4 regions of the Streptomyces sp. NPDC002867 genome follow, and region 1 is predicted to be linked to each of the others. Evidence: riboswitches for the same ligand, from Rfam matches in the RefSeq annotation. Region 1 holds a riboswitch; each other region holds the start of a gene.
The links. A riboswitch is a leader RNA that binds a small molecule or an ion and turns the genes downstream of it on or off. The one in region 1 is predicted to bind cyclic di-AMP.
Positions count from the first base shown of each region.

Region 2: another riboswitch for cyclic di-AMP. It lies ahead of ACWD0A_RS16720 (transglycosylase family protein); the one in region 1 lies ahead of ACWD0A_RS11765 (C40 family peptidase).
Region 3: another riboswitch for cyclic di-AMP. It lies ahead of ACWD0A_RS10910 (M23 family metallopeptidase); the one in region 1 lies ahead of ACWD0A_RS11765 (C40 family peptidase).
Region 4: another riboswitch for cyclic di-AMP. It lies ahead of ACWD0A_RS04655 (NlpC/P60 family protein); the one in region 1 lies ahead of ACWD0A_RS11765 (C40 family peptidase).

Region 1 covers NZ_JBSFUR010000009.1:116,608-123,696, forward strand. The annotation lists gene ACWD0A_RS11735 (adenosylmethionine--8-amino-7-oxononanoate transaminase) at 1-251, opposite strand, end outside; gene bioB (biotin synthase BioB) at 244-1,422, opposite strand; gene ACWD0A_RS11745 (8-amino-7-oxononanoate synthase) at 1,569-2,723, shown strand; gene ACWD0A_RS11750 (ATP-binding protein) at 2,940-3,371, shown strand; gene ACWD0A_RS11755 (LysR family transcriptional regulator) at 3,385-4,320, opposite strand; gene ACWD0A_RS11760 (LysE family translocator) at 4,403-5,035, shown strand; gene ACWD0A_RS11765 (C40 family peptidase) at 5,133-5,609, opposite strand; cyclic di-AMP (ydaO/yuaA leader) riboswitch at 5,613-5,769, opposite strand; gene ACWD0A_RS11770 (hypothetical protein) at 6,114-6,422, opposite strand; gene ACWD0A_RS11775 (ATP-dependent Clp protease proteolytic subunit) at 6,430-7,059, opposite strand.
Region 2 covers NZ_JBSFUR010000015.1:4,232-11,320, reverse strand. The annotation lists gene ACWD0A_RS16730 (cytochrome P450 family protein) at 1-1,089, shown strand, start outside; gene ACWD0A_RS16725 (transglycosylase family protein) at 1,231-2,193, shown strand; cyclic di-AMP (ydaO/yuaA leader) riboswitch at 2,464-2,637, shown strand; gene ACWD0A_RS16720 (transglycosylase family protein) at 2,641-3,288, shown strand; gene eno (phosphopyruvate hydratase) at 3,564-4,850, shown strand; gene ACWD0A_RS16710 (FtsB family cell division protein) at 4,944-5,417, shown strand; gene ACWD0A_RS16705 (DUF501 domain-containing protein) at 5,450-5,986, shown strand; gene ACWD0A_RS16700 (Ppx/GppA phosphatase family protein) at 5,983-6,975, shown strand; gene ACWD0A_RS16695 (VOC family protein) at 6,982-7,089, opposite strand, start outside.
Region 3 covers NZ_JBSFUR010000008.1:196,304-203,392, reverse strand. The annotation lists gene ACWD0A_RS10930 (YybH family protein) at 1-62, shown strand, start outside; gene ACWD0A_RS10925 (carboxymuconolactone decarboxylase family protein) at 214-792, shown strand; gene ACWD0A_RS10920 (TetR/AcrR family transcriptional regulator) at 868-1,485, shown strand; gene ACWD0A_RS10915 (SGNH/GDSL hydrolase family protein) at 1,537-2,328, opposite strand; gene ACWD0A_RS10910 (M23 family metallopeptidase) at 2,506-3,450, opposite strand; cyclic di-AMP (ydaO/yuaA leader) riboswitch at 3,453-3,611, opposite strand; gene ACWD0A_RS10905 (tyrosine-protein phosphatase) at 4,336-5,148, shown strand; gene ACWD0A_RS10900 (DUF6126 family protein) at 5,167-5,340, opposite strand; gene ACWD0A_RS10895 (helix-turn-helix domain-containing protein) at 5,355-5,942, opposite strand; gene ACWD0A_RS10890 (aspartate aminotransferase family protein) at 6,016-7,089, opposite strand, start outside.
Region 4 covers NZ_JBSFUR010000004.1:15,214-22,302, reverse strand. The annotation lists gene ACWD0A_RS04680 (PspC domain-containing protein) at 1-142, opposite strand, end outside; gene ACWD0A_RS04675 (PspC domain-containing protein) at 294-1,574, shown strand; gene ACWD0A_RS04670 (LuxR C-terminal-related transcriptional regulator) at 1,571-2,260, shown strand; gene ACWD0A_RS04665 (NlpC/P60 family protein) at 2,312-3,355, opposite strand; gene ACWD0A_RS04660 (hypothetical protein) at 3,685-4,038, shown strand; gene ACWD0A_RS04655 (NlpC/P60 family protein) at 4,104-5,258, opposite strand; cyclic di-AMP (ydaO/yuaA leader) riboswitch at 5,261-5,424, opposite strand; gene pcrA (DNA helicase PcrA) at 5,665-7,089, shown strand, end outside.

The DNA.
Region 1 (7,089 bases):
CTCATGCGGCCCAGCTGCGCCGTCGCCGCCTCGTTGAGGACGGGGTGGTTGTAGCCGTGCACGGCCGACCACCACGACGACATGCCGTCGATCAACTCGCGCTGCCCGTGGATCTCTTCGGCCAGCCTGAGCCGCACCCCGGCCGCGGACTCGACGACCAGCGGCTCCTCCCGGCCGGGCATCGGACCGTACGGGTGCCAGACGTGGGCGCGGTCCAGGGCACGCAGCTCGCCGGGCGTGAACTCACGCATTGGGCGCGAGGTCCGTCCCGGCGCCGCGGCGGCGCACGGCGACCAGGTCCGTACGGGCCGCGGGGGCCTCCGACGGAGCGGCCTCCGCCTCCGCCGCAGCGGACGCGTCGTGACAGCCGCCCGAGCCCTCGCCGTCGCCGCACACCGAACCGCAGCCGCCGACCGCCCCGCGGTGCTCGGGCAGGGTCGTCGTGTCGGTGCCCTCCACCTCGAAGCCGGCGTCGGCGATCATCTCCAGGTCGGCCTTGCCCGCCTGGCCCTCGCTGGTCAGGTAGTCGCCGAGGAAGATGGAGTTGGCCAGGTGCAGCGCGAGCGGCTGCAGCGTGCGCAGATGGACCTCGCGCCCGCCCGCGAGCCGCACCTCGACGTCGGGGCAGACGAAGCGCACCATCGCCAGGATGCGCAGGGCCCGCTGCGGGGTCAGGTTCCACTCCTTGGCGAGCGGGGTGCCCTCGAAGGGGATCAGGAAGTTCACCGGCACCGAGTCCGGGTCCAGCTCGCGCAGGGCGAAGACCACGTCCACCAGGTCCTCGTCGCTCTCGCCCATGCCGGCGATCAGGCCGGAGCACGCGGACAGGCCCGCGGCGTGCGCCTTGTTCACCGTGTCCACGCGGTCCGCGTAGGTGTGCGTGGTCGTGATGTCCCCGTACGTCCCCTCGGACGTGTTCAGGTTGTGGTTGTACGCGTCGGCGCCCGCCTCGCGGAGCCGTTCGGCCTGGCCGTCGGAGAGCAGACCGAGACACGCGCACACCTCGACGCCCTCGTTCTCCTCCTTGATCGCCTCGATCGTCTTCGACACCCGGTCGACGTCCCGGTCCGTCGGGCCGCGCCCGCTCGCCACCAGGCAGACCCGCTTGGCGCCGCCCGCGACGCCGGCGGCCGCGGCCCGGGACGCCTCGTCCGGCTTCAGCCAGGTGTACTTGAGGATCTCCGCCTTCGACCCGAGCCGCTGCGAGCAGTACGAGCAGTCCTCGGGGCACAGGCCGGACTTCAGGTTGACCAGATAGTTGAGCTTCACCCGCCGTCCGAACCACTGGCGGCGCACTTTGCCGGCCGCGGCCACCACATCGAGCAGATCGTCGTCGGAGGTCGCCAGTACGGCGAGCGCTTCTTCACGGGTCGGCAGCTCGCGCCGCAGCCCCTTCTCCACCAGCGTGTTCAGCAGGTCCATGGCGCTGATCCTTACCCACGGCAGCCGCCCGGGCCAAGGAGGAACCCCACAACAGCGGCGGATTGAGGTGTGTGCATGGCCACATCCGCACCCCGCCCGCACGCGGTTAAGGTCTGTGCGCTGCCTACAAAAGGACCGGACCCCTCATGCCGCAGGCCACTCAGGATCCTTTCGACTGGATCGACGACGAGGCGCGCCACCGCGAGCGCGCGGGACTCGTCCGCACGCTCCGGCCGCGCACCGCCGACTCGCCCCTGCTCGACCTGGCGAGCAACGACTACCTGGGACTGACCCGCCGGCCCGAGGTCACCGCCGGGGCCGCCGACGCCGCCCGACGCTGGGGCGCGGGCGCCACCGGCTCCCGCCTGGTCACCGGCACCACCGCGCTCCACGCCGAGCTGGAACGCGAACTCGCCGCGTTCTGCGGTTTCGAGGCTGCCCTCGTCCTGTCCTCCGGCTACGCGGCCAACCTCGCCGCCGTCACCGCCCTCGGCGGACGCGACGCCCTCGTCGTGTCCGACGCGGGCAACCACGCCTCCATCGTCGACGGCTGCCGGCTCGCACGCGCCGAGACCGCGGTCGTCCCGCACGCCGACCCCGACGCCGTACGCAAGACCCTCGGCGCCCACCCGGACCGCCGCGCCCTCGTCGTCAGCGACTCGGTGTTCTCCGTCGACGGCGACGCCGCGCCGCTGCCCGCCCTCGCGGCAGCCTGTCGCGAACACGGCGCGGCCCTGCTCGTCGACGACGCCCACGGCCTCGGCGTCCTCGGCGACGGCGGCCGGGGCGCGCTCGACGCCGCCGGACTGGCCGGCGCGACCGGAGTCGTCGCCACCCTCACCCTCTCCAAGTCCCTCGGCAGCCAGGGCGGCGCGGTCCTGGGCCCGGCGCGGGTGATCGAGCACCTGGTCAACACGGCCAGGACCTTCATCTTCGACACCGGACTCGCACCGGCCGCGGCGGGCGGCGCGCTCGCCGCCCTCGGGGTGCTGCGCCGCGAACCGGAGCTCGCCGGCCGGGCACGGGAGGTAGCGGCCGAGCTGCACCGGCGGCTCACGGACGCGGGACTGACCGCCGCGCGGCCGGACGCGGCCGTCGTGTCCGTGCAGGCGCCCTCCCCGGAGGCGGCGCTGCGCTGGGCGGCGGACTGCCGGACGGCAGGTCTGGTCGTGGGCTGCTTCCGGCCTCCGTCGGTGCCGGACGGCATCTCGCGCATCCGGCTCACCGCCCGCGCCGATCTGACCGCCCGGCAGGTCGACACGGCCGTCGCGACGATCATCGCCTGCGCGCCGCGGGGCTGAGAACAGCCGGTCCGGAGAGTGCGGTCCGTCCCCAAATACGGTCTCTCGTCGCAGACTTCACCGCTTTGAGCGACAGGTATGCACGTATCTTGGTGGATTGCCGCACCGGCCTGACGACAAGTGGCAGTCTGACGCCGAAGCGCAATCCGTGGCCGTCCTCGCGTGTCATCCGCTACGAGTCGGATCCCGGCCCGGTGGGAAAGGGACAGCGTCGCCATGGCAGACCATCAAGAAGCATCCGTCACTCTGCCCAGCGAACCGGCATCGGTCTCCGCCGCCCGGAGATATGTCACCGATGTCGTCTGCGGATGGGGTCTGCCGGACGGCACCGACGCCGTCGACACCCTGCGGCTGATCGTCTCCGAACTGGCGACCAACGCGGTGCAGCACACCTTCGGCCAGTCGCCCACCTTCACCGTCGACGTGCGCCTCGAACGGGACGAGCGACTGTGCATCGGCGTCACCGACAGCCACCCGCGCTGGCCGCGCCGGCTGCCCGCCGCCGTCCGTCAGGACAACGGCCGGGGGATGGTCATCATCCGCAGTCTCACCGCACAGTACGGCGGGCGGCTCTCCGTGACACCCACCGAGGAGGGCGGCAAGACCGTGTGGATCGCCCTGCCGTGGACCGTACCCGTGCAGGGCTGATCCGCGCCCGGGTTCACCACACCCTGGCCGCAGTGCCCTGTTGACCCGCCCGTCCGAACGAGCTCCGCAGGAGAGCCCGCAGCGACTGCGCCGCCGGCCCCGACTCCTCTCCCCGGTGCGCCACAGAGATCGTCCGGCGGAAGGCCGCCGGCTCCAACTGCCGTACCTGCAGCGGCGTGGCGGACATCGCCGCCACCATCTCCGGCACCACCGCCACCCCGATCCCCGCGGTCACCAGGGCGCACACCAGCGCGTAACCGGGCGACTCGCACACCACGGCGGGCGTCGCCCCCGCCTCGGCCAGCGCACCTTCCACTCCCTTGCGCGGCGGATGCGCCGGAGCGCTGCTGATCAGCGGCTGCCCGGCGAGTGCGCTCACCGGCAGCCGCCCCGATCCGCCCGCCAGGGCGTGCCCGGGAGCGGTGATGAGCACCAGCTCCTCGACCAGCAGCGTTTCCACGACCACCCCCGGCGGGGGCGGCGCCGGCTCGGCGGGCTCGTAGGCATGCGTCAGCGCGAGATCCATGGCGCCGCGCGCCACCGCCGTGACCCCGTCCGGAGGTTCGTACTCCGCGACGGTCAGTTCCACATCCGGATGGGCGCGCCGGAAGGCGCTCAGCACCGGGGGCAGCAGGTGGATGCCGACCGTGGTGAAGGTGGCCACCCGCAGCCGGCCGCCCGCGAGCCCCGACAGCCGGGCCAGCTCGTGCCGCGCCCGGTCCATCTCGTCCAGCACCCGGCGCGCCCGCTCCGCGAGCAGCTCACCCCCGGCCGTGAGCCGCGCCCCGCGGTGGTGGCGCACGAGCAGAGGCGCTCCGGCCTCGCGCTCCAGCTTGGCCAGCTGCTGGGAGAGCGCCGGGGCGGTGTAGCCGAGGCGGGCCGCGGCGCGGGTGATGGAACCGGCCTCCGCGACAGCGACCAGGGCGGCCAGCCGGGTCGGGTCGTACATCGCACCCCTTAAGCATTGCTTTTGGCTGACCCAGGATAATCCCCATACACGCTGAAGGTGCTGAGGCGGCAGGCTGAAGGGCATGGACGCCCAGCTGATCGCTTTCACCGGTGTCGCCGCGGGCATGGTCGCCATGCCGGGTGCCGACTTCACCGTGGTGGTGCGCAGTGCGCTCGCCTCGCGCCGCGCGGGCGTCGCCTGCGCGGTCGGTGTGGCGGGCGGGTTGCTGGTGCACACCGCGCTGGCCGTGGCGGGACTCGCCGCGGTGCTGGTGGCGGTGCCCGTGCTCTACCGGACGCTGCAGATCGCCGGCGGGATCTACGTGCTGTGGCTGGGCCTGCGCGCCGTGCGCTCCGCGCTGCGCCCGCTCGAAGGGCCCGCCGCCCCCGACGGCGCCACGCCCTCCCACGGCGTCGGGCGCGGCCTGCGGCAGGGCTTCCTCACCAACGTCCTCAACCCGAAGGCGCCGGTGCTGTTCCTGAGCCTGCTGCCGCAGTTCGTGCCCGACGGCGCGGCGGTGCTGCCGCGCACCCTGCTGCTCGCCGCGATCGTCGTCCTCCTGGCGCTGATCTGGTTCCCGGCGGTGGCCCTCCTGGTGGACCGGCTGGGCCGGTGGCTGCGCAGGCCGCGCACCACGCGTGCCGTGGAAGGAGTCACGGGCGGCGCGCTCACCGCGCTCGGCGCGACCCTGCTGGTCCAGCCGCTGGCACGCTGACCGGCACCGGTTAGTCGCACCGTGGTGGGTGCGGACGATTCTCGGGCGCGGGGCCGCCGCCGGGGAGCCGGAAAGGCGGGCAGCCGGAAGGCGGGCGTCAGCGCACCCGGCCGTACGAGACGCCCCTGGTCCAGATCTTGGCCAGCCGTACGACGTCGCCCGTCTTCGGTGAATGCCAGATCCGCCCTCTGCCGGCGTAGATGCCCACGTGGTAGACGTAGCCGCCGGAATGGAAGAAGACCAGGTCACCGCGTTTTCGCTGGGAGGCGGAGATATGGCGCGTACGGTTGTACTGCTGTTGAGCGGTGCGCGGCAGCTTCTTGCCGGCCTTCCTGTACGAGTACTGCGTCAGCCCGGAACAGTCGAAGCGGTGAGGGCCTACGGCGCCGAATCTGTACGGCGACCCCTTCTTCGATGCCGCGACCTCGAGTGCCTTGCTCGCGTAGCTGGTGATCGCGTGGGCCTCGGGGGCGGTGCCGGGAGCGAGGAGCGTGCCGCCGACGGCGGCGATGGTCAGTACCGATACGGCGCCCGCACGTGTGAGCAGGAACGGGACATGCATCTGCGCAGTCATGCGCAACCCTTCGTCAGCCGCCTGTGAAGGGTGACCTGTCGGGTTCGGACTGGCGAAGACGCCCGGCCGCCGAAGCGGCTTCACCCCAAGGGGCCTACCGGGATCACCGGTCACCCCGTGCTGCTCGGGTCCTCCACTCCTGCCGATGCACTTCTGTCGACCAGTCGTCCGGTGCGGCGGCAGGATTCAGCGTCCGCCCGGACCGCCCCGTCAAGGTGGCGGGGGCTTGTCGTCCCAGTGATCGTCACTCATGGATGTCCGATTTCCGAGTTGAAACGGCTTTTGTGAAGCCAATCACGACTGATCTGTTCGGGTGGACAGGGGTGTTGGCGGTCGCCTCGCCTGACGCGGAATCATGGTCGTACCAGCGCGGAAGCCGTTCGACTCCGCCAAATCGGTGGTGCGCGTGGCGCAACTCCTGCGGCACGGAACAACGTCGCCGAAGCTCCACCGAACGGGGTACGAAAACCGCGGCCCCGTTGGCGGAAAGCAGCGGATCGACCGTCAACTCGTCGAAGCCGGAGGCATGGTCACCCGGTTCGCCCTGCGTTCCCCGTCGAGAATCCGCAGCGCCTCGGCGAGCGTGTCCGCGTAGACCTCGTTCTCACCGCGCAGGTGCATCAGCGTCAGGGCGTCCTTCAGGGCGGTCGCCCGCCCGACCAGCGCCTGCGCGGCGCGCAGCGCGCCGTAGGTGTGGGTGACCCGCGCCGGGTTGATCCGCCCCAGCAGATCGACCACTTCGAGATACCTGTCGATCAACTCCGCCTCCGCGCGGGTCAGCCCGGGGAGCGGTGGCAGCTCCGGGAGCAGCATGCTTCGCTCACCTCGCGCCGGCCGGCGAGGCCTTGCGGCTCCCGATGACGTGGTCCACCAGGCCGTATGCCTTCGCCGCCTCGGCGTCGAAGATCCTGTCCCGCTCCAGATCGGCCGCGATGTGCTCGGCGCCCTGTCCGGTGTGGCGCACGAGCATGGCCGCCAGCTGCTCCCGCAGGCGCAGCAACTCGGCGGCGTGGATCTCAAGATCGGACGGCTGGCCACGCAACGGCTCCTCCACGGCGGGCTGCTGGACCACGACACGTGCGCCGGGCAGCGCCGACCGCTTGCCCGGGGTGCCCGCGGCGAGCAGCACGGCGGCTGTCGAAGCGGCCTGGCCCAGGCAGGTGGTGGCGATGTCGCAGGTGATGATCTGCAGGGTGTCGTAGATCGCGGTCATGGCGCTGATGGAGCCGCCGGGGGAGTTGATGTACAGGCAGATGTCCTGATCGGGGGCCGCGTACTCGAGGTGCAGCAGCTGGGCGACGACGTCGTTCGCGGCGGTGTCGTCGACGGCGGTACCGAGAAAGACGATTCGCTCGTCGAGCAGCTTCGAGTACGGGTCGAGGGTGCGGGTGCCCGAGCTGGTGCGCTCGGTGAACTCGGGCAGGACGTAGCGGGCGGCAGGACGGTTCATGGCATGCCTCTCGTCGGAGTCGGTCGAGCT
Region 2 (7,089 bases), on a different contig from region 1:
AAGCAGGCGCTCGCGGACCAGCGGCTGTCCAAGAACCCGGCGCATCACGACGAGCCCGCGCACGCCAAGGGCAGGACGGGTATCCCGGGCGAGCGCAAGGCCGAGCTGATGACGCATCTGCTCAACATCGACCCGCCGGATCACACACGGCTGCGCCGCCTGGTGTCGAAGGCGTTCACGCCGCGGCGCGTGGCGGAGTTCGCGCCGCGCGTGCAGGAACTGACGGACCGGTTGATCGACAACTTCGCTACAAAGGGGAGCGCCGACCTCATCCACGAGTTCGCCTTCCCGCTGCCCATTTACGCCATTTGCGACATGCTGGGCGTTCCCCGTGAGGACCAGGACGACTTCCGTGACTGGGCCGGGATGATGATCCGTCACGGCGGAGGTCCGCGCGGCGGTGTCGCCCGCTCCGTGAAGAAGATGCGGGGATACCTGGCCGAGCTGATCCACCGCAAGCGGAACGACCCGGGGGACGACCTCATCTCGGGGCTCATCAAGGCGTCGGACCACGGCGAGCACCTGACGGAGAACGAGGCCGCCGCGATGGCGTTCATCCTTCTCTTCGCGGGCTTCGAGACGACGGTCAACCTCATCGGCAACGGCGTGTACGCCCTGCTGCGCAATCCCGTGCAGCGCGAGCGGCTGCAGAGCTCGCTCGCGGCCGGCGAGAGTGCCCTGCTGGAGACCGGCGTGGAGGAACTCCTGCGCTACGACGGTCCCGTCGAGCTCGCGACCTGGCGGTTCGCCACCGAGGCGCTGGACATCGGCGGACAGCGGATCGCCGCCGGCGACCCCGTGCTCGTCGTGCTCGCCGCCGCCGACCGCGACCCGGAGCGGTTCACCGAGCCCGACACGCTCGACCTGTCCCGGCGCGACAACCAGCACCTGGGATACGGGCACGGCATCCATTACTGCCTCGGCGCCCCGCTCGCCCGGCTTGAAGGGCAGACGGCGATCGCGACCCTGCTCACGAGGACGCCTGACTTGCGACTTGCGGGCGATCCGGCCGATTTGCGGTGGCGTGGGGGACTCATCATGCGCGGATTGCGCACTCTGCCCGTTGAGTTCACCGCCACCAGAAGCTGACGCAGCGTCAAGTCTGTGACTTTTACGTGATCTGCGCTGCATCGACTTGTGACTCACGTTCGAATGCGGCTACGTTCACCGTCGACTCGGCAGGCATCAGCAGGCCGCACAGTCCCCAGTAGTCACGCGAAAGGCAACCGCATGCGCTCCGGGAACGGACGTCACCGCCGCCCCCGTCAGGCTCCGGCCATCGTCGTCGCGGCGGGGGTGACCGGATCCGCCATCGCGATCCCCCTGCTCGGCGCGGGCTCCGCCTCCGCTGCCGACGCGGCCACCTGGGACCGCGTCGCCGAATGCGAGAGCAGCGGCATGTGGAGCGCGGACCTCGGCAACGGCTTCTACGGCGGGCTGCAGATGTCGCAGCAGACGTGGGAGGAGTTCGGCGGCACGGCGTACGCGCCGAGCGCCGACCTGGCGAGCCGTTCGCAGCAGATCGCGGTCGCGGAGAAGGTGCTGGACGCGCAGGGGCCCGACGCCTGGCAGGCATGCGCCCCGATCGCGGGGCTGACCAACGACGACGCCTCGACCGGTGTCGACCCCGGGGACCTCCTGCCTCTGCCGGACGCGAGCCCGGAGGCCGGAGCCGACACGAGGTCCGACACGGGCGCCGACGCGGATGCACCGGCCGACTCCGGTGACGCAGGCGCCGGCGACCCGGCCGTGGACGCGCCGGACGGTTCGCGGGAGACCCCCGCGCCGGACGCCTCCACAAGGCCCACGCCCGAGGACGGCGACGCGCAGGCGTCCCCGGCCCCGTCCGCCGGCACGGACGGCGCCGAGGCGTCCGACCCCGCGACCGGCGCGGGCAGGCACCGGGGCGAGCCCGCCCCCGACGATGCCGAAACGGGCATCGAGGACAAGGAGCGCGAAAGCGGTCGTCATGCCTCACGAGGTGACGCATCGGCACGTGACGGGGTGACAGAGGGCGCGTCCGACGGTACGTACACCGTCCGGCCGGGCGACACTCTGTGGGCCATCGCCGACGAGCGCGAGGTGCCCGGGGGGTGGGGTGCCCTCTATGAGGCGAACGAGAAGACCGTGGGCGCCGACCCCGATCTCATCCTCCCCGGTCAGAGCCTCGATCTCGGCCTGAACGGCGAGTAGTTCAAGCGGCGATTCGCTGGCATATGTCCGTTCTGTGCAAGTGAGACAAGGGTCTCTTTGCCGCAACTGGCCGATATCGCCCAGCAAATTCGCCCAAGCCGTGCCCGACCTGCGCAAACGCCTCCCAAGTGGAGGGCGGTTCGGGCGATTTCTCCCCGATGTTCGACTTTGGACATCGGGGAGCGGTGTGTTTACGGTCGGAACCGCTCGCCACCGCGGGCACCGTCGACCGTCACGCCGAATCCTGCCGTCGGTCGGGGGGAACAGTCGTCGCTCAGTGCGCCGAAGGCAGGAGCGGGGGACCCAAGGTAAGTGCCGGTCCCGGCCGTCGATCACGACGGCCGAGAACGGCTGGGGGTGGAGCCGCGCGCATCGACGCGCGGCCGGGCAACTCTTCCGGCCCGAACCCGACAGCTCACCTCGCAGGCGTCGGTGAGGAGAAGCTCCATGCTGCGTTCCGGCAAGGCCAAGCACCGCCGCTCGTCGAAGACTGTTCGTCTCGCAACGCTCGCCGGCGTCGCCGGTGCCGCCGTCGCGGCCCCGATGCTCGGCGCCACCTCGGCCTCCGCCGCCACCGCCTCCGAGTGGGACGCCGTCGCCCAGTGCGAGTCCGGTGGCAACTGGTCCATCAACACCGGCAACGGTTACTACGGCGGCCTGCAGTTCTCCGCCTCCACCTGGGCGGCCTACGGCGGCACGTCGTACGCCCCGTCCGCCGACCAGGCCTCCAAGTCCCAGCAGATCGCGATAGCCGAGAAGGTCCTCGCCGGCCAGGGCAAGGGCGCCTGGCCGAACTGCGGCGTGGGCCTCTCCAGCGCCCCCTACAACGGCGGCTCCGCCGAGCCGGCCGAGAAGCGCGCCGAGGCCCCGACCACCCGCTCCGAGCGTGCCGAGGCCCCCGCGCCGAAGAAGGCCGCGGCCACGTCGTTCAAGAAGGGCGACGGCGAGTACAAGGTCAAGGCCGGGGACACCCTGGGCAAGATCGCGGAGGCCGAGAAGGTCAAGGGCGGCTGGAAGAAGCTCTTCGACCTCAACAAGGACGTCATCGAGAACGCCGATGTCATCTACCCGGGCCAGCAGCTCCACCTGAGCTGACCGCCCGCCGTCCGCGGGCCCGCGGACGGATTCCGAGCACCCCGGTCCGGCGCTGCTTCCCCCGTAAGCGCCGGGCCGGGGTTCGGTCGTGAAGGGCCCCGAAGAGCCTTACTTACGGGTAGCTTGCGGGGGTTTTGTCCGGCAAGCCCAGCGTTCATGCCCTTTTTCGTCCCACGGGGCGGGCATCGGCCGGCCTTTGCCCCCGAGGCGGTTAGGCTCTTGCCGCAAGGCCAAGCAGACCTCTGCACATTTCTCGCGTCACATCCCAGAAGGAGATGCTCGTGCCGTCCATCGACGTCGTCGTAGCCCGGGAAATCCTGGACTCCCGAGGCAACCCCACGGTCGAGGTCGAGGTTGGCCTCGACGACGGCAGCACGGGTCGTGCTGCTGTTCCGTCCGGCGCCTCCACCGGTGCGTTCGAGGCCATTGAGCTCCGCGACGGTGACCAGAACCGTTACCAGGGCAAGGGTGTCGAGAAGGCCGTCCTCGCCGTCATCGAGCAGATCGGTCCGGAGCTCGTCGGCTACGACGCCACCGAGCAGCGCCTGATCGACCAGGCGATGTTCGACCTGGACGCCACCGACAACAAGGCGTCGCTCGGCGCCAACGCCATCCTCGGTGTCTCCCTCGCCGTCGCGCACGCCGCCTCCGAGGCGTCCGACCTGCCGCTCTTCCGCTACCTGGGCGGCCCGAACGCGCACCTGCTGCCCGTTCCGATGATGAACATCCTGAACGGCGGCTCGCACGCCGACTCCAACGTGGACATCCAGGAGTTCATGATCGCGCCGATCGGTGCGGAGTCCTTCTCCGAGGCCCTGCGCTGGGGCACCGAGGTCTACCACACCCTCAAGAAGGTGCTGAAGACCAAGGGCCTGTCCACCGGCCTCGGCGACGAGGGCGGCTTCGCGCCGAACCTCGACTCCAACCGCGCCGCCCTCGACCTCATCCTCGAGGCCATCAAGGAGGCCGGCTACGCCCCGGGCAAGGACATCGCGCTCGCGCTGGACGTCGCCGCGTCCGAGTTCTACAAGGACGGCGCGTACCAGTTCGAGGGCAAGGCCCGCTCGGCCGCCGAGATGACCGAGTACTACGAGGAGCTCGTCGCCTCCTACCCGCTGGTCTCCATCGAGGACCCGCTGTTCGAGGACGACTGGGCCGGCTGGAAGGTCATCACCGACAAGCTCGGCTCCAAGGTCCAGCTCGTCGGCGACGACCTGTTCGTCACCAACCCGGAGCGTCTGGCCCGCGGCATCGAGGAGGGCACCGCCAACGCCCTGCTCGTCAAGGTCAACCAGATCGGTTCGCTGACCGAGACCCTGGACGCCGTCGAGCTCGCCCAGCGCAACGGCTTCAAGTGCATGATGTCCCACCGCTCCGGCGAGACCGAGGACGTCACCATCGCCGACCTGGCCGTCGCCACCAACTGCGGCCAGATCAAGACCGGCGCCCCGGCCCGCTCCGAGCGCGTCGCCAAGTACAACCAGCTGCTGCGCATCGAGGAGATCCTCGACGACGCCGCGGTGTACGCCGGCCGCAGCGCCTTCCCGCGCTTCAAGGGCTGACCGCGGGCTGACACCCCCGCCTCCGTACGTCCCTGGCCCCGGTCCCGTACCGTGTCCGGGGACGTACGCGTGTGAAAGGGGAGGCGAGAGAGCATGGCGCGCAGGCCGGAGCCGGACCGGTTCTCCACCGCGACGAGACTGCGGCTGCTCGGCGAGCAGACCGCCGCCCGCGTCTACCGGTCGCAGAGCCGTCGCCAGGCCCGCCGCTCCCGGCTCACCGGCCGGGCCGCGTTCCTCGCGCTGGTCGTCTGCTCCCTGGTGGTCGCCCTCGCCTACCCGATGCGCCAGTACGTCTCCCAGCGCGCCGAGATCGCCGAGCAGGAACGCCGGATGGCCGAGGCCCGCGAGCAGGTCGAGGAGCTCCGGGACGAGAAGGCCCGCCTCCAGGACGACATGTACATCCGGCGCCTCGCCCGTGAGCACCTGCACTACGTGCTCCCGGGCGAGACCGGCTACACGGTGATCGACCCCGAGACCGCCGAGGAGCGCCGCGAGGACGAGAGCGCGGCGGACCGGCCCTGGTACTCGAACGTCTGGAACGGCGTGGACAACGCCGACCGCCAGTAGCCCCCAGTAGCGAACACAGCAGCAAGGCAGGCATGGAAACCCCTCCTCCCACCACCGAGCACACCGAGCCGACCGACGCGGACATCGCCGCGTTCGAGCAGCAGCTCGGCCGGCCGCCGCGCGGACTGCGCGCCATCGCGCACCGCTGCCCCTGCGGGCAGCCGGATGTCGTCGAGACCGCACCCCGTCTGCCGGACGGGACGCCCTTCCCCACGCTGTACTACCTGACCTGCCCGCGGGCCGCGTCCGCGATCGGCACGCTGGAGGCCAACGGCGTCATGAAGGAGATGCAGGCACGCCTGGCCACGGATGCCGAGCTGGCCGCCGCCTACCGCGCCGCGCACGAGGACTACATCGCGCGCCGCGACGCGATCGAGGTGCTCCAGGGCTTCCCCAGCGCGGGCGGCATGCCGGACCGGGTGAAGTGCCTGCACGTCCTGGTCGGCCACTCGCTCGCGGCGGGCCCCGGCGTGAACCCGCTGGGGGACGAGGCGATCGCGATGCTGCCGGAGTGGTGGCGCAAGGGCCCGTGCGTGACCGGCCTCGGCACGGAGGAGGACGACAAGTGACCCGCGTCGCCGCCATCGACTGCGGCACCAACTCCATCCGGCTCCTCGTGGCCGACGTCGACCCGGAGTCGGGCAGCCTGGTCGACCTCGACCGGCGGATGATCATCGTCCGGCTGGGGCAGGGCGTCGACCGCACCGGGCGGCTCGCCCCCGAGGCGCTGGAGCGGACCTTCGCGGCCTGCCGCGAGTACGCCGCCGTCATCAAGGAGCTCGGCGCCGAGACCGTACGCTTCGTCGCCACGTCCGCCTCCCGGGACGCCGAGAACCGCGACGACTTCGTCCGCGGTGTCCTCGACATCCTCGGCGTCGAGCCGGAGGTCATCTCCGGCGACCAGGAGGCCGAGTTCTCCTTCACCGGCGCCACCCGCTCGCTCGCGGGCCGCACCGACCTGGACAAGCCGTACCTGGTCGTCGACATCGGCGGCGGTTCGACCGAGTTCGTGGTCGGCGAGGAGCATTCCCGCCCGTCGCCCGCCACCACCCTCAACGGCGGCGCTACGCGCCACACCTGTTCTCTTGCCGCCCGGTCGGTCGACATCGGCTGCGTGCGGATGACGGAGCGGCACGCGCCGAGCAGCCCCGCGACGCCGGAGCAGATCGCGGCGATCCGCGCCGACATCGAGGCCGCGCTGGACCTCGCGGCGCAGACCGTCCCGATCGACGAGGCGCGCACCCTGGTCGGCCTCGCCGGTTCCGTGACCACGGTGGCCGGGATCGCGCTCGGCCTCGACACGTACGACTCGTCCAGGATCCACCACTCGCGGATCTCCTACGAGAAGGTCGAGGAGGTCACGACGATGCTGCTGAACTCGACGCACGACGAGCGCGCGGCGATCGGCGTGATGCACCCCGGCCGGGTCGACGTCATCCAGGCCGGGGCGCTCGTCCTGCTCACGATCATGCAGCGCATCGGCGCCCGCGAGGTCGTCGTCAGCGAGCACGACATCCTCGACGGCATCGCGTACAAGGCGGCCGAAGGCTGGTTCTGAGGTGTCTCAGGCCGGCGGGGCGGGGGTCAGCACGACGAACTCCGCCCCCGCCGGGTCGTTGCACACCGCCAGCCGGCCGACGCCCTCCGCGTCCTCCGGGCCCATCGAGACCGA
Region 3 (7,089 bases), on a different contig from region 1:
AGCCCGACGGCAGCTGGCTGCGCCTGCTCGACCAGCCCGAGTTCATCGGGCCCAGCCGCTGAACCCCTCGACTCCCGTGAGTCCCCGGGGAGCGGAGACTGCCGGCGCGATGTCACATTCCGGCGGCCCCCGTCCGTCGTACCGGCGAAAGGACACCGCAAGGCCCCGTACGACGGGTACGGAGCCTCGCACGACGCCCCCAGGAGGCCCGTCATGGCCCGTATCTCCCTCGCACCGCGCCGCACCCTGTTCCTGCGCTTCACCGAGTGGTACACCCGGCGCAGGTTCGGCAAGGCCCTCGACCCGCTGCGGGCACTGGGGCACAACCGGCGGGTGCTGTTCACCGACCTGAGGCTGGAGATGTCGGTCGCCAGGTGGAAGGCGCTCGACACGGACCTCAAGGCGCTGGCCACGATGGCGTCCGCGGCGTCGATCGGCTGCAGCTGGTGCATGGACTTCGGCCACTGGGAGAACCGGACGCGCGGGATGGACGCGCGCAAGGTGCAGGACGTCCCCGTGTGGCGGAACAGCGACGTGTACTCCCCGCTGGAGCGGGACGTCATGGAGTACGCCGAGGCGATGACCGCGAATCCGCCGGAGGTGACCGACGAGCTGACCGGGCGCCTGCTCGCGGCGCTGGGCGAGGAGGCGTTCGTGGAGCTGACGGCGATGGTGGCGGTGGAGAACCTGCGTTCGCGCATCAATGCGGCACTCGGCCTGACCAGCCAGGGTTTCAAGGACCACTGCGAGATCCCGGCCGCCGCACGGTCCACCACCGGAACGGCGGCCTGAGCCCGAACCGCCGGGACCCCTTCCACCTCGGCAGGAAGGGGATCCCGCCCAAGATCGGCTGTGTAGGGTGACGCCGTGGCCAGGATTCGGTTGAAAGTGTCGGAGCGGCGTGAGGAACTGCTGAACGCGGCTGTCGAGCAGATCGAGCAGCGGGGCGTGGCGGCCGTGCGGATCGCCGATGTCGCCTCGTCCCTCGGCGTCTCCAGCGCCCTGGTGCTCTACCACTTCTCGTCCAAGGAACAGCTGGTCGCCGCGGCGTTCACGCATGCCGCCGACGCCGACCTGGCCCACCTGCGCAAAATCCTCGGGCGGCGCACCTCCGCGCTGCGCCGGCTGCGGACGGCCGTCCGCTGGTACGCCCCGACCGGCCAGGCCAAGGGCTGGCGGCTGTGGATCGACGCCTGGGCCGCCTCCCTGCGGGATCCGACCCTGCGCGAGGTCGCCCGCGCCCTCGACCAGCAGTGGAAGGCGGCGCTGGCCGAGGTGATCGCGGAGGGCGCGGAGGCCGGGGAGTTCCCGTGCGAGGACCCGGCGGCCGCGGCCTGGCGTCTGACGGCGTTCCTCGACGGGCTCGCCGTGCAGATGACGTCGTACGCGGGTTCGCTGACCCGTGCGGCGATGCTGCAGTGGACGGACGAGGCGCTGGCCCGCGAGCTGGGGGTGGACCGCGAGGCGCTCACGGCGTCCCGCTAGCCGGGGCGCCGGCGCCCGGGGCGCGTGCCCCGGGCACTGTGCCGCCTCGGCTCAGAGCGGCAGGAGGTCCGGGCGCTTGGCCTCCACGTGGTCGCCGGAGCTCTCACCCCGCAGCCGCCGGCCGATCCACGGCACCAGGTGCTCACGCGCCCACTGGATGTCGTCGCGCCGCACCTCGAAGGCACCGCGCGGCGGGAGCGGCGGCCAGGGCTGGTCGGGGTCGGCGGGCACGTCGAGACCGAGCACCTGGGCGGCGCGCAGGGCGACGCGGGTGTGGCCCTCGGGTGACAGGTGCAGTCGGTCCGCGTCCCACGCACGCCGGTCCTGAACGGATTTGAGCGACCACAGGTCGAGGACGGGGCAGTCGTGGCGGTCGGCGATGGCCCGCACGTGCGCGGTGTACGTGGCGATCTTTCCGCGCAGATGACGCAGGACCGGCACGTCCCGGGTGTCGAAGCCGGTGGTCACCATGACCGTTCCGACCGAGTTCTTGAGGTCGGCGACCGCCCGCTCGAGCCGCTCGGCCACGTCGTCCGGGTCGCTGCCCGGCCGGATGATGTCGTTGCCTCCCGCGCAGAACGTCACCAGGTCGGGGGCGAGTTGCTTGGCCCTCGGGACCTGCTCGTCGACGATCTGGTCGAGGAGGCGGCCGCGTACGGCGAGGTTGGCGTACCGGAAGGTGTGCTCCGGCGTCAGGTCGGCGAGCAGTACCGCGAACCGGTCCGCCCAGCCGACGTACGTCCCGTCGGGGCCGGGGTCTCCCACGCCCTCGGTGAAGCTGTCACCGATCGCCGCGTACGACCCGAATGAGCCCTTGTTCTCTGTTCTCGAATCGTCTGCCACGGGAGCACATCTTTCCTTTACGGATGTGACCTACGCGACCGTAAGGAGGGGTTGACGGGAGGTGATCTATGCCACCTGTCAAGTTTCCGTCAAGCCGGAATACGCGGAATCCCCCGCTCCGCCGCCGGACGGAACGAGGGATGCGCGGCCGGCGGCCCAACGGGCCGCCGGTGTACGTCAGATGGAGACGCCGTGCTGGCGCAGGTAGGCCAGCGGGTCGATGTCGGAGCCGTACGACGGGCTGGTACGGATCTCGAAGTGCAGGTGCGGACCGGTGGAGTTGCCGGTGGAACCGGACAGACCGATCTGCTCGCCGCCCGCAACGCTCTGACCGCTGGAGACGGACAGGGACGAGAGGTGGGCGTACTGCGAGTAGGTGCCGTCGCCGTGCTGGATGACGACCTCGTTGCCGTACGAGCCGCTCCAGCCGGCCGAGACGACGGTGCCCGGACCGACGGACTTCACGCTCGTGCCGCTGCCGGCGATGAAGTCGACGCCGGTGTGGTAGCCACTGGACCACATGGCACCGGACGCGCGGTACGGCGTGGAGACACCGCCGCCGACGGGGGCGGTCCAGCCGGAGGACGCCGGGGCGGCCTTCTCGGCGGGAGCCTTTGTGGCGGGGGCCTTTGTGGCGGGGGCCTTTGTGGCGGGGGCCTTTGTGGCGGGAGCCGCAGGGGCGGGCGCCGCGGCACGCGAGGCGTCGCGCGAGGACCGGGACGTGGACTCGGAGCGCGGCCCGGGGTCCTTCTTCGCCTTCGACTTCGCGTTGATGGTCAGTTCAAGACCCGGGTGGATCAGCGCCGGGTCCGCACCGATGGCACGGCGGTTGTCGTTGTAGAGCTTCTTCCAGCCGCCGCGGACGTTCTGCTCGTCGGCGATCTTGGCAAGGTAGTCGCCGGCGACGACGGTGTACGTCTTCGGAGCCTTCGCCGCGGTCGGAGCGGCCGCGGCGGCCGAGGCCGGAGCGGCCTTCTGGGGAGCGGCGGCGGGGGTCGCGGCGTTGGCGCCGGTTGCGCCGAGCAGCGGCAGGGCTATGGCGGCGCTGCCCGTACCGGCGGCGACGAGGCCGCGGCTGACGGGGTTGGCCTTGGGACGGCGGTGCTTACCCTTTCCGGGCATGGCGCATTCCTCTCCGGCGCCTGCGAGGTGAGCTGTCGGGTTCGGGCTGGAGATGCCCGTTCGCGCTGGTTGCGCGAATTAACCCCGAGCCGTCCGGATTCTCCGGATACGGCGTACTACCTGGGTCCCCCGCTCCTGCCACGCGTGGGTGGGTTCGAAGTCCGGTCGGCGGCAGGATTAGGCGGTCCGTCCGGATTGAGCGTGACCGTAGGCGAGTACACCGGGCGGAACAAGCCGCGAATTTCCCCCGGCTTTCCCGGTCGCGATTTCCGGGCCGCCCCACTCGTCACCCTCCGTGGACGAGTGACAGTCAATTCCCTTGCTGACCACGGAATTGACACGGGGAAAGCAGGCACGTTCCGTCACGAATATGATCCTGCTCACGAGCCGTACCCCATCTCCCCCGTAGACGGGGCACGTTATCCGCAAGGGCTCAATTCGGACAGAAGGCACAAATAATCGCCTAAGCGTGCACTTGGGCACCAAGCACCGTCCGCAACGCCCGACTTCGTCCCCTGCCGCCGCGCGGCCGGCGACGGAGCTCCTCACCGCCCGCTTCCGGTCAGCCTGAATTCAGCCAGTCGCATCCCGGAGAAACACCACGCGAATGACGGCAGGCCCCTTTCACCCAAAGGGAATCGGGCCGCCCCACTCATCGGTTTTCGATCACGGCGCCTGCCATTCACGCGGAGCCCGGGTGCGTCGTGCGGGGGTGCGCCCGCGGGCCCCGGCCCTCATGACAGTGCCGGGGCGGCCGCCCCCGCCACGCCCGCGGGCACGGAACGCATCACGACCGACATGATTGCCTGATGAACCTGTGCCGTATCGTCGGATCGCGCCATCGTCGGCGACCGGCGCCGACGGCCGTCGCCTGAAGGAGTCCACGTGACGCAGCAGCTGCCGCAGGCCCCGTCGACCGAACCCCGGCTGGCCGGAGTGCGAAACTTCCGGGACGTGGGCGGACTGCCGACCGTGGACGGCGGGCGCGTGCGGCACGGCAGGCTCTACCGCAGCGGGCACCTCGCGCACGCCACCGAGGGCGACGCCGCCTTCCTCGCGTCCCTCGGGCTGCACACGATCTTCGACTTCCGCAATGCGGCGGACCAGCGGCTGGAAGGCCCGGACGTCGAGCTCCCGGGCGTGCGGAACGTGAATCTCCCGCTGAGCGACCCGGCCGACGGCGCGGAGTTCTGGAAGATGGTCCGGGACGGCAACCTCGACCAGCTGAAGTCGATCCTGGCCGACGGCAAGGGCGCCGCCCGGATGATCGCCTCCTACCGGATGATCATCAAGGAGCGGACCGCCGAGCACAGCCGCGTCCTGCACGCACTGGCCGAGGACAGCGTCCCGGCGCTGATGCACTGCGCGGCCGGCAAGGACCGCGCCGGCCTGTCGATCGCGGTGACCCTGCTCGCCGTCGGCGTGGAGCGCGAGGCGATCGAGGCGGACTACCTGAAGTCGAACGACCCGCACCGCCGCTACAAGATCAAGCGCGGCGACGACTCCCCCGAGGCCATGTCGGCGCAGGTCATGGAGCTGCTGAGCCCGCTGTTCGACGCCCGCGCCACCTATCTGTCCGCCGCGTTCGAGACCATCGAGGAGACGTGGGGCGGCACCGAGCAGTACCTCGCGAAGGGGCTCGGGCTCTCCGCGACGACCCGTGAGCGGCTGCGCGAACGGCTCGTCGACGAGGGCTGAGCCCGGGGTCAGGGCCGCCTACGGGTTCTGGCCGCCCACGAGGAACAGCAGGTAGAGGAACGCGGCGACGAGGTGCCCCGCCACGAGGTAGGCGAACAGCCGGATGACCAGGCCGCGCGGGAAGCGGTCCTCACGCCTGTTCTCGGGCGTGTCCGGCAGGGGCTTGTCCAGGGGGTCCCATGTGGGCGTCATCACAGCCTCCGGGGTCAGACGTGCGGGTGCGGATCGGGACTCTGCAGCAGGGTGTGCATGAAGAGCAGCTCCGCGCCCTCGGGCGTGGCGGCCGCGATGCGGTGCGGCGTGAGCGAGTCGAAGTGCGCGCTGTCCCCGGGCGCCAGCTCGTGGACGGCGTCCCCGAGGCCGAGACGGAGCCGTCCGCCGAGGACGTACAGCCATTCCTCGCCCGGATGCACCCTGATCAGATCGCCCTGGGCTCCGTACGGGACGACCACCCGCAGGGCCTGCATGGCCCGGCCGGGAGCGCCGACCTGGTGGTACGTCCAGCCGTCGGCGGACGCCGGTTCACGGCGGCCGGCCCGGATGACCGGCTCGCGCTCGGGCGGAAGCTCGCCGAGGACCTCGGCGACCGTCGTACCGTAGATCCTGGCGAGGGCGAGAAGCATCGGCAGCGAGGGCTGACGGTTCCCGGTCTCGAGCCGGGACAGGTGGGCCGGGGACAGCCCGGCGCGCTGGGCGGCGGCCTCGAGGGTCAGCCCGCGCCGGCGGCGCAGCTCGCGCAGCCGCGGCGCGACGTGGTGGATTCCCTCGCCCGTCGGTGCGGCGGAAGTGGTCATGTGTCCATTGCGCCAGGCTCTTGCCCGTGAGGCAAGTTTCTTGCCTCACGGGCAAAGAGCCCCGGGGGACGGCTCAGCGGTTGGCCACGGCCTGCTTGACCAGTGTCTTGCCGAAGTCCCACATCAGGGCGCCGCCGTTGTGGGCGTCGTCCATGACCGCCGTGAACGCCGCCACGAACCGGTCCACCTCGGGCGCGCCGATGATCAGCGGCGGGATCAGCTTGATCACTTCCATGTGGTCCCCGGCGACCTGGGTGAGGATCCGGTGCCTCTGCAGCAACGGGACCACGACCATCTGCGCGAACAGTCCCTTCCGGGCGGCCTGCAGCATGGCCCACCGGCTGCGCAGCCGCATCGACTCCGGGCGTCCGAACTCGATCCCGATCATCAGGCCGCGGCCGCGGACCTCCCGCATCAGCTCGTAGCGGTCCACGAGCGCGGCGAGCCGCGCCCGCAGCAGCTCGCCCGTCACCCGGGCGTTCGCCACGACCTGCTCGTCCTCCAGCACCGACAGGACGGCCAGGCCCGCGGCCATCGCCTGGGCGTTGCATCCGAAGCTGGCGGAGTGCGCCAGCACCCGGTCCATGGACGAGTAGACCTTCTTGAAGATCCAGTCCTTGGCGAGCGTCGCCCCGATGGGGATGTAGCCGCCGGACAGGGCCTTGGCGAGGCAGATTATGTCGGGCTCGACGCCCGCCTCGTACTGGAAGGCGTAGAAGTCGCCGGTGCGCCCGATGCCCGTCTGCACCTCGTCGGCGATCAGCAGCGCCTTGTGCCGGTGCAGCAGCTCCTGTGCGGCCCGCAGGAATCCCGGCGGGCTCGGCAGCACCCCCTTGCCCTGGATGGGCTCGACGATCAGACCCGCGACGTCGCCGCTCCGCAACTCGCGTTCCAGGGCGTCCAGATCACCGGGCGCGATCGCCGAGTCGGGCAGCAGCGGCTCGAAGCCCTGCCGGAATCCGGGCTCGCCGTTGACCGAGAGGGACCCCGTGGTCAGCCCGTGGAAGGCGTGCGTGCAGTAGAGCATCCGCGGCCGGCCGGTGGCGTACCGGGCGAACTTCAGCGCCGTCTCCACCGCCTCCGTTCCGCTGTTGCCGAAGAACACGCGGTCCAGGTGCGGGGTGTGGGCGAGCAGCTTCTCCGCCAG
Region 4 (7,089 bases), on a different contig from region 1:
TCACCGGGTCTATGTCGCAGTGCCTGCCCAGCCCGGCGCAGACACCGGCCACGACCTTGTGGCGCGGGGCGCGGCGCAGCCGCGCCGGAGGCGACGGCGGCTCCTGCGGTGGCTGGGGCGGCGCGGCGGTCGGCTGGGTCATGACTCCATGGTGACGGGCCCGGCGCCGGGGCGGCAGCCGCCCCGACCCTGGCCGTCCCCTGATATTGCCCCTGAGGGACGGGGACTTCTCAGGGTCGGATTAAGGGACGGCCCTGATGACCGGCCCGGCCGGGCCGTGTGACGATCAGGTCATGTCCGTCACCGCCCGTCCGACCGAGACCGAAGAGCCTGCCGTCCGCAAGCTGTACCGCAGCGCCGACGGACGCATGCTCGGCGGTGTGGCGCGCGGCCTCGCCGGACACCTCGGCCTGCCGGTCGTCTGGGTGCGCCTCCTCTTTCTCGCCCTGTTCATGGCCGACGGCCTCGGCGCCCTGCTGTACGCGGTCTTCTGGATTGTCGTCCCGCTCGGCGTCGGCGGCCGGGCAGCCGAGCCGCGCTCCGTCTTCGAGACCACGCCCGACGGCCGGCGCCGGCTGCGCAAGCCCGACAAGGGGCAGCTGTTCGCCCTGGTCGCACTGCTCGTCGGCGCGGCGGTCTTCGTCGGCAATGTCGACACCAACGGCACCGCCAACCGCTACGTGTGGCCGACGCTGCTCATCGGCGCCGGTGTGGTGCTGGTGTGGCGGCAGGCGGACAACGCGCGCAGGGCCCGCTGGGCCACTCTCGCCACGGACAGCCGGCGCCGCCGCCTGGTGCAACTGGCGCGCGCCCTCGCCGGGGTGGCGCTCGTGGGCATGGGCCTGACCGTGTTCATGGTGGTGCGCGGCTCGGCGGCCCAGCTGGGCAACGTGCTGACGGCCGCCATCGCCGTCATCGCCGGGGTCGCCCTGCTCGCGGGGCCCTGGCTGGTGCGGATGACCCAGGACCTCTCCGAGGAGCGGACCATGCGCATCCGCGCCCAGGAGCGGGCCGAGGTCGCCGCCCACGTCCACGACTCCGTCCTGCACACCCTCACCCTGATCCAGCGGAACGCGGACGACCCCGGCGAGGTGCGCAGGCTCGCCCGCGCCCAGGAGCGCGAGCTGCGGAACTGGCTCTACCGCCCTGAGGGCACCGGCAAGGACGAGGACGAGGAGCCCGACACCCTCGCCGAGGCGGTCAAGAGGACCGCCGCCGAGGTCGAGGACAAGCACGGCGTGCCCCTGGAGGTCGTGGTCGTCGGGGACTGCCCGCTCGACGAGAAGCTGGCCGCACAGATGCAGGCCGCGCGCGAGGCGATGGTCAACGCCGCCAAGTACGGTGGCGCGGGAGGGGCGGTCCAGGTCTACGCGGAGGTCGAGGGGCGCGCCGTCTTCGTCTCCGTGCGGGACCGGGGGCCGGGGTTCGACCTGGATGCCGTTCCCGGCGACAGAATGGGCGTAAGAGAATCGATCATCGGCCGGATGCAGCGCAACGGCGGCACGGCACGGCTGCGCACGGTGCCCGGCGGGGGCACCGAGGTGGAGCTCGAGATGGAGAGGGCTGACGGATGACCGAGTCTGCGGAAGAGAGCGCCGAGCGGCGCGTGCGGGTCGTGCTCGTCGACGACCACCGGATGTTCCGCGCCGGTGTGCAGGCCGAGATCGGGGAGACCGAGCGCACCGGGGTCGAGGTCGTCGGTGAGGCCGCCGACGTCGACCAGGCGGTCACCGTGATCATGGCGACCCGGCCGGAGGTCGTCCTGCTGGACGTGCACCTGCCCGGTGGCGGAGGCGTGGAGGTGCTGCGCCGCTGTGCGCCGCTGATGGCATCGGCGGAGCACCCGGTGCGCTTCCTGGCGCTGTCGGTGTCGGACGCCGCAGAGGACGTCATCGGCGTGATCCGCGGCGGGGCCCGGGGCTATGTCACCAAGACGATCACCGGCGCGGACCTGGTCGACTCGATCTTCCGGGTGCAGGACGGTGACGCGGTGTTCTCGCCGCGGCTCGCCGGCTTCGTGCTGGACGCGTTCGCCTCGACCGACGCGCCGCCGGTCGACGAGGACCTGGACCGGCTCACCCAGCGGGAGCGCGAGGTGCTGCGGCTGATCGCGCGCGGGTACGCGTACAAGGAGATCGCCAAGCAGCTGTTCATCTCGGTGAAGACGGTCGAGTCGCATGTGTCGGCGGTGCTGCGGAAGTTGCAGCTGTCCAACCGCCACGAACTCACGCGGTGGGCGACGGCCCGGCGCCTGGTCTGACGCCGGGCGCGACGCGCGCGGCCATCCCGGACGGCTCCGGTCCGCCGGACGCTACGAGACCCGCGTCGCCCCGGCGAAGGGCATCTGGTCGATCGGTGCGACGCGAACGGGCGCACCGGGCCGCGGCGCGTGGATCATCTGGCCGCCGCCGATGTACAGGCCGACGTGCGAGATGCCGGAGTAGAAGAACACCAGGTCCCCGGGGGCGAGTTGGGCGCGGGAGACGCGCTGCCCGGCGTTGATCTGGGTGTACGTGGTGCGGGGCAGCGAGACTCCGGCCGAGCGCCAGGCGGCCTGGGTGAGCCCGGAACAGTCGTACGCGGAGGGCCCGGTCGCCCCCCACACGTACGGCTTGCCGAGTGTGCCGTAGGCGTAGGCGACGGCCTGTGCGGCCCGGCCGTTCGGCGCCTTGAGCCCGCCGCGGGGTGTGGTGGAGCGGCCGGCGCGGGCAGGGTCGGCCGGTCCGGCGTCGTACGCGGTGCGCTGCTCGGCGGTCAGCCGGGCCAGCAGTCGTTCGGCGGCGGCCAGTTTGTCCTTCACGACGGCTTTGTGTCGTGCCAGTTCGCGGCGGTGCCGCTCCAGTTCGGCCGTCCGCTCGCCAGCCTGGGCCCTGAGCCGGCCGAGGTCCACGAGCCGGCGGTGCACACCGGCCACGGCGGCCGCGTGCCGCTCGCCGACCCGCTCGGCGAGCGAGGCGCGCGCCAGGTACTCGTCGGGGTCCGAGGTCAGCGCGAGCTGCAGGCCGGGATCGATGCCGCCGGAACGGTACTGCGCGGTGGCGACGGAACCGAGTGCGTTGCGGGAGGCGTTGAGCCGCTCCGTGCGGCGGGCGGCCTCGTCGCGAAGCTCGTCGAGCGCTCCGCGGGCCTGCGCCGTCCGCTCCTTGGCTCCGTTGTACTTCTCGGTCGCCTCCCCGGCCTCCTGGTACAGCCGGTCGACGCGGGCCTTGAGCTGGGCGGGAGTGAGACGGGGCTCGGCGTGCGCCGAGCCGTCGAGCGCGGTCGTGGTCGCCGCGCCTGCGAGCGCGAGGGTGGCTGCGGTGCGGGCGGCCGGCCCGGTGAGCGGATGCTGCCTCGGCTTCCGGTGCGCTGCCACGGGGCGTACACGTCCTTCCTGCGTACCTGCGGTCCGGCGGCGTACCGCACAGGGGAGCGGTACGCCGCCGGATCTTTCGGCGGGGGCGGCCGAGCCGTCCGGCTGCACGACGGCGGTGGGGAGCCGGCCACCTGGGCGCTGACGCTAAACCGGGCGGTCCCGGGGCGGAGGGGTGACGACGGGAAGTGCCCGAACCTGGACGGCGATGTCCGCTTTCTGTGCGCCGGGCGCCGGTGCCCGGCCGCATTGCGGCGCAGGGCCGACCGAACGCCGCGATCGGGCTCCCCCGGCCGCCGGACGGTGGTATGGCGCCGATTAGGCTCCGCCCCATGGACGTACTCATCAATGTCTTCGTCGCGCTGCACATCATCGGCATCGCCTCCCTGCTGGGCGGCTTCCTGACTCAGATGAAGGCGATGGGCGCGGGCACGGCCCGCTTCAACCCGGCGATGCTGCACGGTGCGCTGACGATGCTGATCACCGGCGTCGCGCTGGTGGGCCTCAACCAGGCCGACGACCAGACGGTGAACAACCTGAAGATCGCCATCAAGCTGGCGGTGCTGGTGGTGATCCTCGGCCTGGTCTACGTCAAGCGGGACGAGGAACGGGTCGACAAGGCACTCTTCGGCGCCGTCGGCGGTCTGACGGTCGCGAACGTCTTCATCGCGACGCTCTGGACCTGACCGACCCCCGGCACACGCGTGCCCGGACGGCGGGACCGTCCGGGCACGCGGGGTGAGCGACCGGGTCAGACCGGGCGGACGCTGCCGTAGATCGGCATGTAGTAGATGGACTCCTCGCGGACGTTCTCGCCCGGCTTCGGCGCGTGGATCATCTTGCCGTCGCCGATGTAGATGCCGACGTGGCTGATGTCGTCGTAGAAGAAGACGAGATCGCCGGGGAGCAGGTCCGCCGTCGCCACGCGCTGCCCCACCTCCACCTGGTCCCAGGTGGTGCGCGGCAGATCGACGCCCGCCGCCTTCCAGGCCGCCTGGGTGAGCCCCGAGCAGTCGTACGAGGACGGGCCCGTCGCCCCCCACACGTACGGCTTGCCGATCTGGGCGCGGGCGAAGGCGAGGACCTCGTCGGCCCTGGTCGCGTACGAGTCGTCGCCGGTCCCGGTGCCCGTCTCCGGGGGCGGCTGGTCGCCCTCCTGGCGCTGCCGCTCCGCCTCGGCCTCGGCGCGGGCTCTGGCCTCCGCCTCGGCCTTCGCCTTCGCCTCCGCCCTGCGCCGGGCCTCCGCCTCCTTCTCGCGCTCGATCGCCGCCAGCCGGGCCTTCTCCTCGGCGGTCAGCTCGGACAGCAGAGTGCGCGCCTCGGCCAGCTTCGTCTGGACCTTCTCCTTGCTGGTGCGCAGGGCCTGCTGGGAGTCGGTCAGCGACTCCAGCCGCTTCGTCGCCTCCGCCCGCTGCTTCGCCGCGGCCGCGCGCTGGGTCTCGTAGTCGCTGACGGCGGTCCGCTGCTGGTCGGTCATCCGGTCCATCAGCTGCGTCTGGTCGAAGTACGCCTGGGGGCTGTCCGCGAACAGCAGCGCCGCGGTCGGGGTGACCGCGCCGGTGCGGTACTGCGCCGCGGCATAGGCGCCGAGGGCGCGACGCGACTCGTTGAGCTTCTCCGCGCGCGTGGCCGCCTCCTCGAACAGGGTGTCGACCTCGCGGCGCTTCTCGGCGGTGGCCTCCTTCGCCTTGTTGTACTCCTGGGTGGCGCTGCCCGCCTGCCGGTAGAGGTCGTCGACCTTCTTCTGCACCTCTTCGACGGAGGGCTTGGGGTCGCTGGGCGCGGCGGTGGCGCTCTGTGTCGACAGGAGGGCGGCGCCGGCGAGGGCGGCCGTCGTGAACCCGACGGCGTGGGAGGGCTTCGTGCTGCGGCTGCGGATCCTGCGATGCGACGCCAAGGCCGGCATCTCCTTCTTCCGTGGACCGCCTACCGGGTTAGCTGTCGGGTTCGGGCAGAACGGAAGATGCCCTACGGACCGTGGACAGGCGGTCCGATTCACCCCGGTTGTGCATAGTTCGGGTCCCCGGTTCCGAACTGCCTCCCGGGCAGCCCGAATTCGGCGGAGTCGACCCGTTCGGCGCGGTTCGCCGGGAGGGGTGCGGGCCGTCTGGTCGAGCACGCTAGCCAACTCGTGTGCGGGCTGTGAAGGTTGATGTTCGATATGTCCGATACATTTTCGTGACCTTTTTCGGTGCCGGCCGCATATCCGGCACCGGCGTGGCGCGCCGGGCAGGGACGGTCACGGAATGTGACCTACCCCGTATGGGCATGCGGGCCCGGTTGTCGGTCCGGCCGCCTAGACTCGATAAGCGATGAGCAGCCTCTTTGACGACAGCTTCCTGGCGGACCTCCAGCCCCACGGCGAGGAGCCCCCTCCGCCCCCCGAGGAGTCGGCTCCGGAACCGATCCCGGACGACCTCTTCCAGGGCGCCTACGACGTGCCGCCGGCCCGCGACGGGTACTACCGCGACGGCGCGCCCCGGCCTGCCGTCGACGCGGCCGCCCTGCTCGAGGGGCTGAACGAGCAGCAGCGCGCCGCCGTCGTCCACACCGGCTCCCCGCTGCTCATCGTCGCAGGGGCCGGTTCCGGCAAGACGCGCGTGCTCACCCACCGCATCGCCCACCTTCTGGCCACCCGGCACGTGCACCCCGGCCAGATACTGGCGATCACCTTCACCAACAAGGCCGCCGGCGAGATGAAGGAGCGCGTCGAGCACCTGGTCGGCCCGCGTGCCCATGCCATGTGGGTCATGACCTTCCACAGCGCCTGCGTCCGCATCCTGCGCCGCGAGTCGAAGAAGCTGGGCTTCACCTCGTCGTTCTCGATCTACGACGCCGCCGACTCCAAGCGCCTGATGTCGCTGGTCTGCCGCGACCTGGAGCTGGACCCGAAGAAGTTCCCGCCGAAGTCCTTCAGCGCCAAGATCTCCAATCTGAAGAACGAGCTGATCGACGAGGAGACCTTCGCCGACCAGGCGCAGGACGGCTTCGAGAAGACGCTCGCCGAGGCCTACCGGATGTACCAGGCCCGGCTGCGCGAGGCCAACGCGCTGGACTTCGACGACATCATCATGACCACCGTCCACCTGCTCCAGGCGTTCCCCGACGTCGCCGAGCACTACCGGCGCCGCTTCCGGCACGTCCTCGTCGACGAGTACCAGGACACCAACCACGCCCAGTACACGCTCGTGCGCGAGCTGGTGGGCGAGGGGTACGAGGACCTGGAGCCCGCCGAACTGTGCGTCGTCGGTGACGCCGACCAGTCGATCTACGCGTTCCGCGGCGCGACCATCCGCAACATCCTCCAGTTCGAGGAGGACTACCCGGACGCGACGACGATCCTCCTGGAGCAGAACTACCGCTCCACCCAGACGATCCTGTCCGCCGCCAACGCGGTCATCGAGCGCAACGAGTCCCGCCGCCCGAAGAACCTGTGGACGAACGCGGGCGCGGGCGCCCGGATCACCGGCTATGTCGCGGACACCGAGCACGACGAGGCCCAGTTCGTCGCCGACGAGATCGACCGGCTCACCGACGCGGGCGAGGCGAAGGCCGGCGACGTCGCCGTCTTCTACCGGACGAACGCCCAGTCCCGTGTCTTCGAGGAGATCTTCATCCGCGTCGGCCTGCCCTACAAGGTCGTCGGCGGTGTGCGCTTCTACGAGCGCAAGGAGGTCAGGGACGTCCTCGCCTACCTGCGCGTCCTCGCCAACCCCGAGGACAACGTCCCGCTGCGC